DNA from 2 places in the Pantoea stewartii genome. Region 2 is predicted to be linked to the other one. Evidence: predicted binding sites of a transcription regulator. Region 2 holds the regulator's gene; the other holds the start of a gene.
What was found. The regulator ArgR, encoded in region 2, controls arginine synthesis, uptake and breakdown. The targets are predictions, from matches to a motif close to ANTGAATAAAAATACANT.
Positions count from the first base shown of each region.

Region 1 (4,428 bases), 650 kb from region 2:
GAAGGTCGCGAACTCTTCGGAATACAGGCTGTTAGCTGAACGCTTCTGCGTCGCCGTGGCCTGACCTTTGTAGAGTTGCAGAACCACTTCGCCGTTAACCTCTTCCGCCAGCGACTCTGCCGCCGCCTGGATAGATTTACGCAGAGGTGCAAACCAGCGACCATCGTAAACCACATAAGACATTTCATGGCCCAGCTGCTCACGCCATTTGAAGCTGTCGCGATCCAGAACCAGTTGCTCTACCGCACGCAGCGCGTTAACCATAATGGTGCCGCCAGGGGTTTCGTAACAGCCGCGTGATTTAATGCCTACCAGACGGTTTTCAACGATATCGATACGGCCCACGCCATGTTTTGCGCCCAGCACATTCAGTTTTTCCAGACACTGGAACGGGCTCAGTCTTTCACCGTTCACCGCCACCACGCGGCCTTTTTCAACGGTTACTGTCACGTCTTCTGGCTGATCGGGCGCTTCCAGCGGATCGACAGTCCAGACCCAGCAATCTTTGTTAGGTGCGTTAGACGGGCTTTCCAGCACGCCGCCTTCGGTAGAAATGTGCCAGGCGTTTTCATCACGGCTGTAGATTTTTTCCAGCGACGCGGTGGTAGGGATGTTACGCGCTTTCAGATAATCCAGCAGCGCTTCACGCGAACGCAGATCCCACTCGCGCCATGGCGCCACCACTTTCAACTGCGGCGCCAGTGCGGTGTAAGTGGTTTCGAAACGCACCTGGTCATTACCTTTACCCGTGGCACCGTGGCACAGCGCATCAGCACCCACTTTCAGCGCCAGCTCAACCTGGGCTTTCGCGATGATAGGACGCGCCATTGAGGTACCCAGCAGATACGTCCCTTCATACAGGGCCCCGGTCTGCAGCACCGGATAAACGTAGTCACTGATAAACTCTTCACGCAGATCGACAACGTGACATTCTGATGCACCTGACTGCAGCGCTTTCTTCTCAACGCCTTCCAGATCGCTACGTTCCTGACCGATATCCGCCACGAACGCGACCACTTCACAGCCGCCATAGTTTTCTTTCAGCCAGGGAATAATGGCCGAAGTATCCAGACCACCGGAGTAAGCCAGTACGATTTTTTTGATGTTTTGCGTTTGCATTTCGTAATCCTTGAATCTGAGTCGTTAAGCGAGAATCCGGGTGCCAATGGACACGCCGTTAAAAAGGGTAGGTAACTGCTCGGCATGACGCCAGCTGGCAATATCGACCGGACGGCCCAGCGTGCGTGCCGCATCCAGCGCAGCGTTCACTTTGACAATCATGCCATCGGTGATGATGCCCTGAGCGATCAGCTGTTCTGCTTTATCTGCCGTCATTTCTTCGATGCGCTGACCTTTGCCATCAAGAATGCCGCTGACGTCCGATAACAAGACTAAGTCAGCACCCAGCGTTGAGGCCAGCGCTGTGGCAGCCTGATCGGCATTGACGTTCATAAGCTCACCGCTGTCGGTGATGCCGATTGAACTGACAACGGGCATGTAACCTGCGCCCAGCAGCGTGTTAATTAATGCAGGATTGCCCGGCGTTGCGTTGCCCACATGGCCCAGCGCTTCATCTAACTGGGTGACATTGACCAGGCCCGCATCGCCCAGACACAGACCGACGGCCTGAATGCCGTATTTTTTCGCCCAGGCCAACAGCGTTTTGTTGGCGGTACCAGCCAGTGCGCCGGTGATGATGTCAATCTGATCGGCAGGCGTAACACGCAAACCGTTCTTCTTTTGCACCGGCAGCGCCAGTTTTTTCATCAGTTCATCGACCAGGCAACCGCCACCGTGAACGATAATCAGGGGGCGCTGATGAGCAGAACGGTAGGCCAGCAACGCGTCAAATAAACGGGCCAGTGCTTCTTCGCTGTCTAACAGCACACCGCCCAGCTTGATAATTAATGGATTAGTCATGGTTTAGTCGTCCGTTAAATCAGTGACTGCGTTTCAGGGAAACCGAAACGAATATTAAGGCACTGTACTGCCTGAGAGGCTGCCCCTTTAAGCAGGTTATCTTCAGCAGCCACCACAATCAGGTGTTCGCCCTGTACGGCAAAGCCAATATCGCAGTAAGGCAGACCGACCACGGCTTTCAATGCCGGTACGCCTTGCTCGTAAACGCGTACCAGCGGCTTATCGTGGTAGGCATTGTGAAAGACCTCAGCGACATCATCACGGCTGACGCCGGCATTAAGACGGCAGGTGATCGTGGCCAGGATGCCACGCGGGAAACTGCCCAGGTGCGGCGTAAAAATTACCGGTGTGCCCAGGTGCGCCACAATTTCAGGATGATGACGATGATTAAAAATACCGTAAGGCTGCAGACTGACTTCACAGAAGCTGGTACCAACATTCGCTTTGCGCCCTGCTCCACTGACGCCACTGGTGGCATTGATGACCGGCCACTGCGCCTCATTCAGTAAACCGGCATCCACCAACGGCTTGAGTGCCAACTGAGAGGCGGTGGGATAGCAGCCAGGGACGGCAATCAGCTGTGCTTCTTTGATTTTTTCCTGCTGGAACTCCGCCAGACCGTAAACGGCTTTATCCAGCCAGTCCCCATGCTGGTGCGTGAAGCCATAAAACTGCGTGTAAAACTTGCCGTCGTTGACGCGGAAAGCGCCGGACAGATCAAACACGACGCAGCCAGCTTTCAGAAATTCAGGCGCCAGGTCGTGACTGACTTCGTGGGCCGTCGCCAGAAACACCACATCAACTTTATCTGCCCATTCGTCGGCGCGGCTCAGTGGCTGCAGCGGCAGATCCACCACGCCTTTCAGCTGTGGATGAAGATCGGACAAGCGCTTACCCGCATCGGGACTTTGCGCAGACACCGCCAAAGCGGTTATGTTGATATGTGGATGGCGATTAAGGAAGGTGGCAAGCTCTACGCCAGCGTAACCACTGGCACCAACGATCAGCGTATTCAACATCAGGCTGTATACCTTTATTACAGTCACACGTTCCGGGTCGCGGCCTTGCCCCGTTGCCCACGATGTCGTTTGCAGCGATTTAAGGTTCACATGCACACGACGTTAATGTATTTTTATTCACTATTAATGCATGAATATTGATACATCCTAACTCAAGGACCGTCAACAGTGAAGACAAAATTACCGCCTTTTATCGAACTCTACCGCCAGTTGATCGCAACACCGTCTATCAGCGCAACCGATGCCGCTCTCGATCAGAGCAATGAAACTTTAATCAATTTACTGGCTGGCTGGTTCCGTGACCTGGGTTTTACCGTGGAAGTCCAACCCGTGCCGGGCACGCGGCATAAATTTAATATGCTGGCGCGCACCGGAAGCGGTGCGGGCGGTCTGCTGCTTGCCGGGCACACCGATACCGTTCCGTTTGATGATGGTCGCTGGACTCGCGATCCCTTTACCCTGACCGAGCACGACAACAAGTTGTACGGTCTGGGTACCGCCGATATGAAAGGCTTCTTCGCGTTTATTCTGGACACGCTCCGTGATGTGGATGTGACAGCCCTGAGTAAGCCGCTTTATATTCTGGCCACCGCTGATGAAGAAACCACCATGGCGGGCGCGTCATATTTTGCCGCATCCACACAGCTTCGCCCTGACTGCGCCATTATTGGCGAACCGACGTCGCTGAAACCTGTCCGTGCGCACAAAGGACATATCTCGAATGCGATTCGCATTCAGGGTCAATCTGGCCATTCCAGCGATCCGGGTCGCGGCGTTAATGCCATTGAGCTGATGCATGAGTCGATTACCGAACTCATGCAACTGCGCAATACGCTGAAAGCCCGTTACAACCATGATGGTTTTGCGATTCCTTATCCCACAATGAACTTTGGTCATATTCATGGCGGTGATGCAGCAAACCGTATCTGCGCCTGCTGCGAATTGCACATGGACATCCGCCCTTTGCCGGGGCTGACGCTGAGCGATCTTGACGCGCTGCTGAATGAGGCACTGGCGCCGGTGAGCGAACGCTGGCCGGGACGGATTACCATCGAAGAATTGCATCCGCCGATTCCGGGCTATGAATGTCCGGTTGACCATGAGCTGGTCAAGGTGGTGGAAAAACTGCTGGGTACACCGACAGAAGTGGTGAATTATTGCACTGAAGCCCCGTTTATCCAGCAACTTTGTCCAACGCTGGTGCTGGGCCCGGGTTCTATCAACCAGGCGCATCAGCCGGACGAATTTATCGATACCGCATTTATTCAGCCTACGCGCGCCTTAATCGCTCAGGTTGTGCAGCATTTCTGTCACTAATTATCATCAAACGGGGCATTTCACTGTATTAACAGCAAAATGCCCTGCCAATCTGTGGGATTTGATAATAAGAATAACTTATCCCGCTTCGCCGCTATCAAATTCCATGAATTTCCGTCAGTTAGCTGCACGTTTCCCTCACTTTAAGTCATTTGACGAACGCCTGATTACG
Region 1 is NZ_CP049115.1:3,023,979-3,028,406, reverse strand. Features, by position in the region: gene G5574_RS14395 (argininosuccinate synthase) at 1-1,119, opposite strand, end outside; gene argB (acetylglutamate kinase) at 1,144-1,920, opposite strand; gene argC (N-acetyl-gamma-glutamyl-phosphate reductase) at 1,935-2,939, opposite strand; gene argE (acetylornithine deacetylase) at 3,108-4,256, shown strand.
Region 1: a site for ArgR is predicted at 3,044-3,061, ahead of argC (N-acetyl-gamma-glutamyl-phosphate reductase). Genes of this name have one in related genera too.

Region 2 (4,428 bases):
CATTACGCGCATCAATACCCGCGCAACCACGATCACTGACTGGGATCGCAAAGAGATTATCGTGCCCAATAAGGCGTTCATTACTGAGCAGTTTGTTAACTGGTCGCTTTCCGATTCCGTCACGCGTGTGGTGCTGACCATCCCTGCCCCCGCTACCGTTAGCAGTGAAGAAGTCACTACCCTGCTTAAACAGGCGGCAGAGCGCTGCAGCTATGTGCTGGATACACCGCCACCTGAAGTGTTCCTGGTGGATTTACAGCAGGGAATTCAGTTGTTTGAACTGCGCGTGCATGCGGCGGAAATGGGCCATCGAATGCCGCTTCGCCATGAACTGCATCAGCTTATTTTACATGGCTTTGCAGAGCATGGCATTGAAATGCCGTTCCCGCCGTTCCAGATGCGCGTAGAAGCGCTGAGCCGAAAAACGCCGACAGGTAATAGCGCATCGACCACCCGAACGTTCCGCTCAGGTGGGCTCTGAGAATAAAAATTGCCGTAACGGGCCGGTTAAGAGCGGATTGGTGCGCAGCGAGACAGCGCGTAATCTTGTTCAGGTTAGGTATCAGAACGCAATAAAAAACGCCCGGTCGAACCGGGCGTTATGTTGTCTGAAACGCTTTATTGCTTCACAAAGGCTTCGCCCTGCGCGATATCTTTTTTCAGCGTTTCAAGCATGCCTTCCAGTGCCTGCTGTTCAAACGGACTTAATGCGCCGATGGGCTTGCGCTCAGCAACCCCATTCTTGCCCAGCAGCAGCGGTTGGGAGAAGAAGCGGGCATACTTTCCTTCACCTTCAACATAAGCACATTCCACTACGTTCGCTTCGCCATTCAATGCACGCACCAGCGATAATCCAAAACGGGCAGCTGCCTGGCCCATAGACAATGTAGCAGAGCCGCCACCGGCCTTGGCCTCAACGACCTCAGTACCCGCATTCTGGATACGTTTGGTCAGGTCAGCCACTTCCTGCTCACTGAAGCTGACGCCCTGCACCTGAGACAACAGTGGCAGGATGGTCACACCGGAATGCCCACCGACGACAGGCACTTCAACTTCGCCAGGTTGTTTACCTTTAAGCTCCGCAACGAAGGTGTTTGCACGGATGATGTCCAGCGTAGTGACACCGAACAGACGATTCTTATCGTAGACGCCGTGTTTTTTGAGCACTTCCGCCGCAATCGCCACGGTCGTATTAACAGGGTTGGTAATGACACCAATCAGCGCCTTAGGGGCGGTAGTCGCCACCTGCTCGATCAGGTTGCTGACGATGCCGGCGTTAACATTAAAGAGATCCGCACGATCCATGCCCGGTTTGCGTGCCACACCCGCGGAAATAAGCACAACGTCGGCCCCTTTCAGGGCTGGTTTCGCATCCTCACCGCTGAACCCCTGCACCTTTACTGCGGTGGGAATATGGCTGAGATCTACTGCCACGCCCGGCGTGACAGGCGCGATATCGTAAAGAGACAGTTCTGAACCTGCTGGAAGCTGGGTTTTGAGTAGAAGTGCGAGCGCCTGGCCTATGCCACCCGCGGCACCGAGAACGGCAACTTTCATTCATAACTCCTTATTAAGGTGGGGCAGAGAAGATCCGATATTCCATCTGTATCAGAGCGTAACCAACGGCTCAGTGGATGACGTTTGTCCGGTGCCTGCTCTACCTGCTTCAATACAGAAGCGCCGGATAAAAAATGACACATCATCTTCCTGTCCCTTACTCGCCAGGTTACTCACGCGAGTCAGGCAATTCCCGGTTCAGGCTTACTTTAGTAACAAATGATGAAGGCATCATTCTCACTAACAGGCTGTAAACATTATACCCGTGAACTGGCAACCGTATTATCCGCAGAAAGAGATCGGCAATGTACATTTTTATTTTCTTACCTCATCAATAATATAACACCTTTGCAACCTTTGCCTTTTCAGGCTGTGAGCTGGGTTTTGGTCTGAGGAGATTCTTTGCTATTATCGCCGCCCGCGATGATGACCTCGCAGTACAATTAATAACCTATTGCATAAAAATTCATTTATATGCATAATAATGTCTTTGCTGCGGCCTGGTTCGCGGTTTGTCTTACGTATACTGGTAAATTATGCGAAACCCATCGAAACAAGACGATCTGATTAAAGCCTTCAAGGCATTATTAAAAGAAGAAAAATTCAGCTCTCAGGGCGAGATTGTTCAGGCGCTTCAGGAAGACGGCTTCGAGAACATTAATCAGTCAAAAGTTTCTCGTATGCTGACGAAATTTGGCGCGGTGCGCACCCGCAATGCCAAAATGGAAATGGTTTACTGTTTACCTGCGGAACTGGGCGTGCCGACTACCACCAGTCCTCTGAAGAATCTGGTGCTTGATATTGACTATAACGATGCTCTGGTCGTGATTCATACCAGCCCGGGTGCCGCACAGTTAATTGCACGTTTACTTGACTCATTAGGTAAGTCCGAAGGAATCCTGGGCACGATTGCAGGAGACGACACCATTTTTATCACGCCAGCACGCGCCTTTACTGTCAGGCAGCTGCACGATGCTATTCTGGTATTGTTTGAACAAGAACTTTAGCCTTTATCTCTGACCGGCAGCGCATCTGCCGGTTGATCTGCAGCGCGTTCCTCCTTGTGTTCTCTTCTGTTTAAACGCTCTATTATCAACGAGTTGAGCCTATCTCATTGCCGCTATTTACCTTGTACTATTGGTCATACCCTTTATCCTGACTACTTTTCCACGCTATTTTACACTGCTCTACACCGCATCGATGGTGCTATCCTTTGAGGTTATGTTCACAAGCAGCCTGATCGACCATAAATTTCCGCACCAAAAGTTAAAGTTGCGCATCTTACTGTTTTTATAAGTAATTACCTGCCAAAGGCCGTTTTTTAACCGCTTTTAATAACGTTTAGTTATAAAAAAATCCCATAAGGTTAAAGTATGACTACAAAACATTATTAGGCAGATATTAATTTCCGCCGTTATTAGTCCTATACTTACTTTCGTGATGTGAATCACACTAATAAAAAAGAAGAACAGCCACGACGAGGACATCTTTCATGAAAATTAAAACTACCATCGCTGCTTTAAGCATTCTCTCTGCCCTGTCATTTGGTGCATCTGCAGCTGAATATGTTTCTGCTGCGGATGCTCAGAATCTGCACTCTGTCGGCACTGTGAGCGTTAGTGGTGTCGCCGGTGCGCCATCAGATATCAGACAGCAACTGAGTGAGAAAGCGGATCAACACGGCGCTAAAGCTTTTCGTGTTATCGAGGCTTACAACGATGGCAACTATCACGCCACCGCTGAGTTGTACAAATAAAAGCGTTTGAACTGACAGGTAACCAGATGAGACCACATGCTCACTGGTTAATTAACATTGCTGGAGAAGAGTAATGAAAACCACATTAACCTTTGCCGCCCTGAGTTTGGCTTCGCTCCTGTCCTTTGGTGCCCATGCCGCCAGCCCGGTAACAAATCAACAGGCGCAGGAAATGAACCTGCAGCCCCTGAATCAAACCATCACCGTCAGCGGCATCGACGGCGATCAGACGAATGTTCGCCAGGTTCTGTCTCAAAAGGCAGATGCCCAGGGTGCGGGTCACTATCGCGTCATTGAAAATAATCGCGACGATACGTTCCACGTTACCGCTGAACTTTATAAGTAATACATCGACGGCAATCGTGCCGCATCTGAAATTAATCGACAACCCGCTCTGTGTTTTGACTCCGTAGGTTGTTGACAGTTATGAGGAAATAAACATGAACATCAAAGCAACCATCGCAACAGTAAGTCTTCTTTCTGCTATGACATTCGGCGCTTCCGCTGCACAGCTGGTGACCGCCGAACAAGCACAGAACTTACAACCTGCCGGAACCGTAAGCATCAGCGGTGTAGCAGGCTCTCCGATTGATTATCGGGCTCAGCTGTCTCAAAAAGCTGATGAGCAAGGCGCAAGCGCGTACAAAATCATTGAAGCAAATACCGGTGACAGCTATCACCTCACCGCACAGCTTTATAAATAGTTCCTCGTCTGTTCATGACGAACCCTTTAGCCCCGGTCGCCGGGGCTTTTTTCTGTCTGAAACGGCGAGGCAGAACCTGACAGCCGTAAGGCGCAGGAAAACGGACATCGGCTAACGATCGCGCCAGCGGCACAACACTCAGGCGCGTTAAAAGAAAGGAACTGGCTTGCGCATGAGGTGCTCTGACGCGAAATGGGTGACGTATTTAATGACAGAGTTGCGCTAAGTCGTCATCAGAGAGTGCTGTCATCTCGGCGACAACACGGGGATGCAAACCATTTTGCAGCATCGTGCGTGCGATCTTCAGCGCGGCCGCACGCTCTCCCTCGCTGCGTCCTTTCTCCAGACCACGTTGCTCACCGAGCTGAATGCCCTTTTCAATGCCTTTCTGCTCAAGCTGCTGTGCAATAG
Region 2 is NZ_CP049115.1:2,373,893-2,378,320, forward strand. Features, by position in the region: gene mscM (miniconductance mechanosensitive channel MscM) at 1-481, shown strand, start outside; gene mdh (malate dehydrogenase) at 619-1,557, opposite strand; gene argR (transcriptional regulator ArgR) at 2,094-2,564, shown strand; gene yhcN (peroxide/acid stress response protein YhcN) at 3,050-3,313, shown strand; gene G5574_RS11260 (YdgH/BhsA/McbA-like domain containing protein) at 3,387-3,659, shown strand; gene yhcN (peroxide/acid stress response protein YhcN) at 3,754-4,017, shown strand; gene G5574_RS11270 (Rpn family recombination-promoting nuclease/putative transposase) at 4,223-4,428, opposite strand, start outside.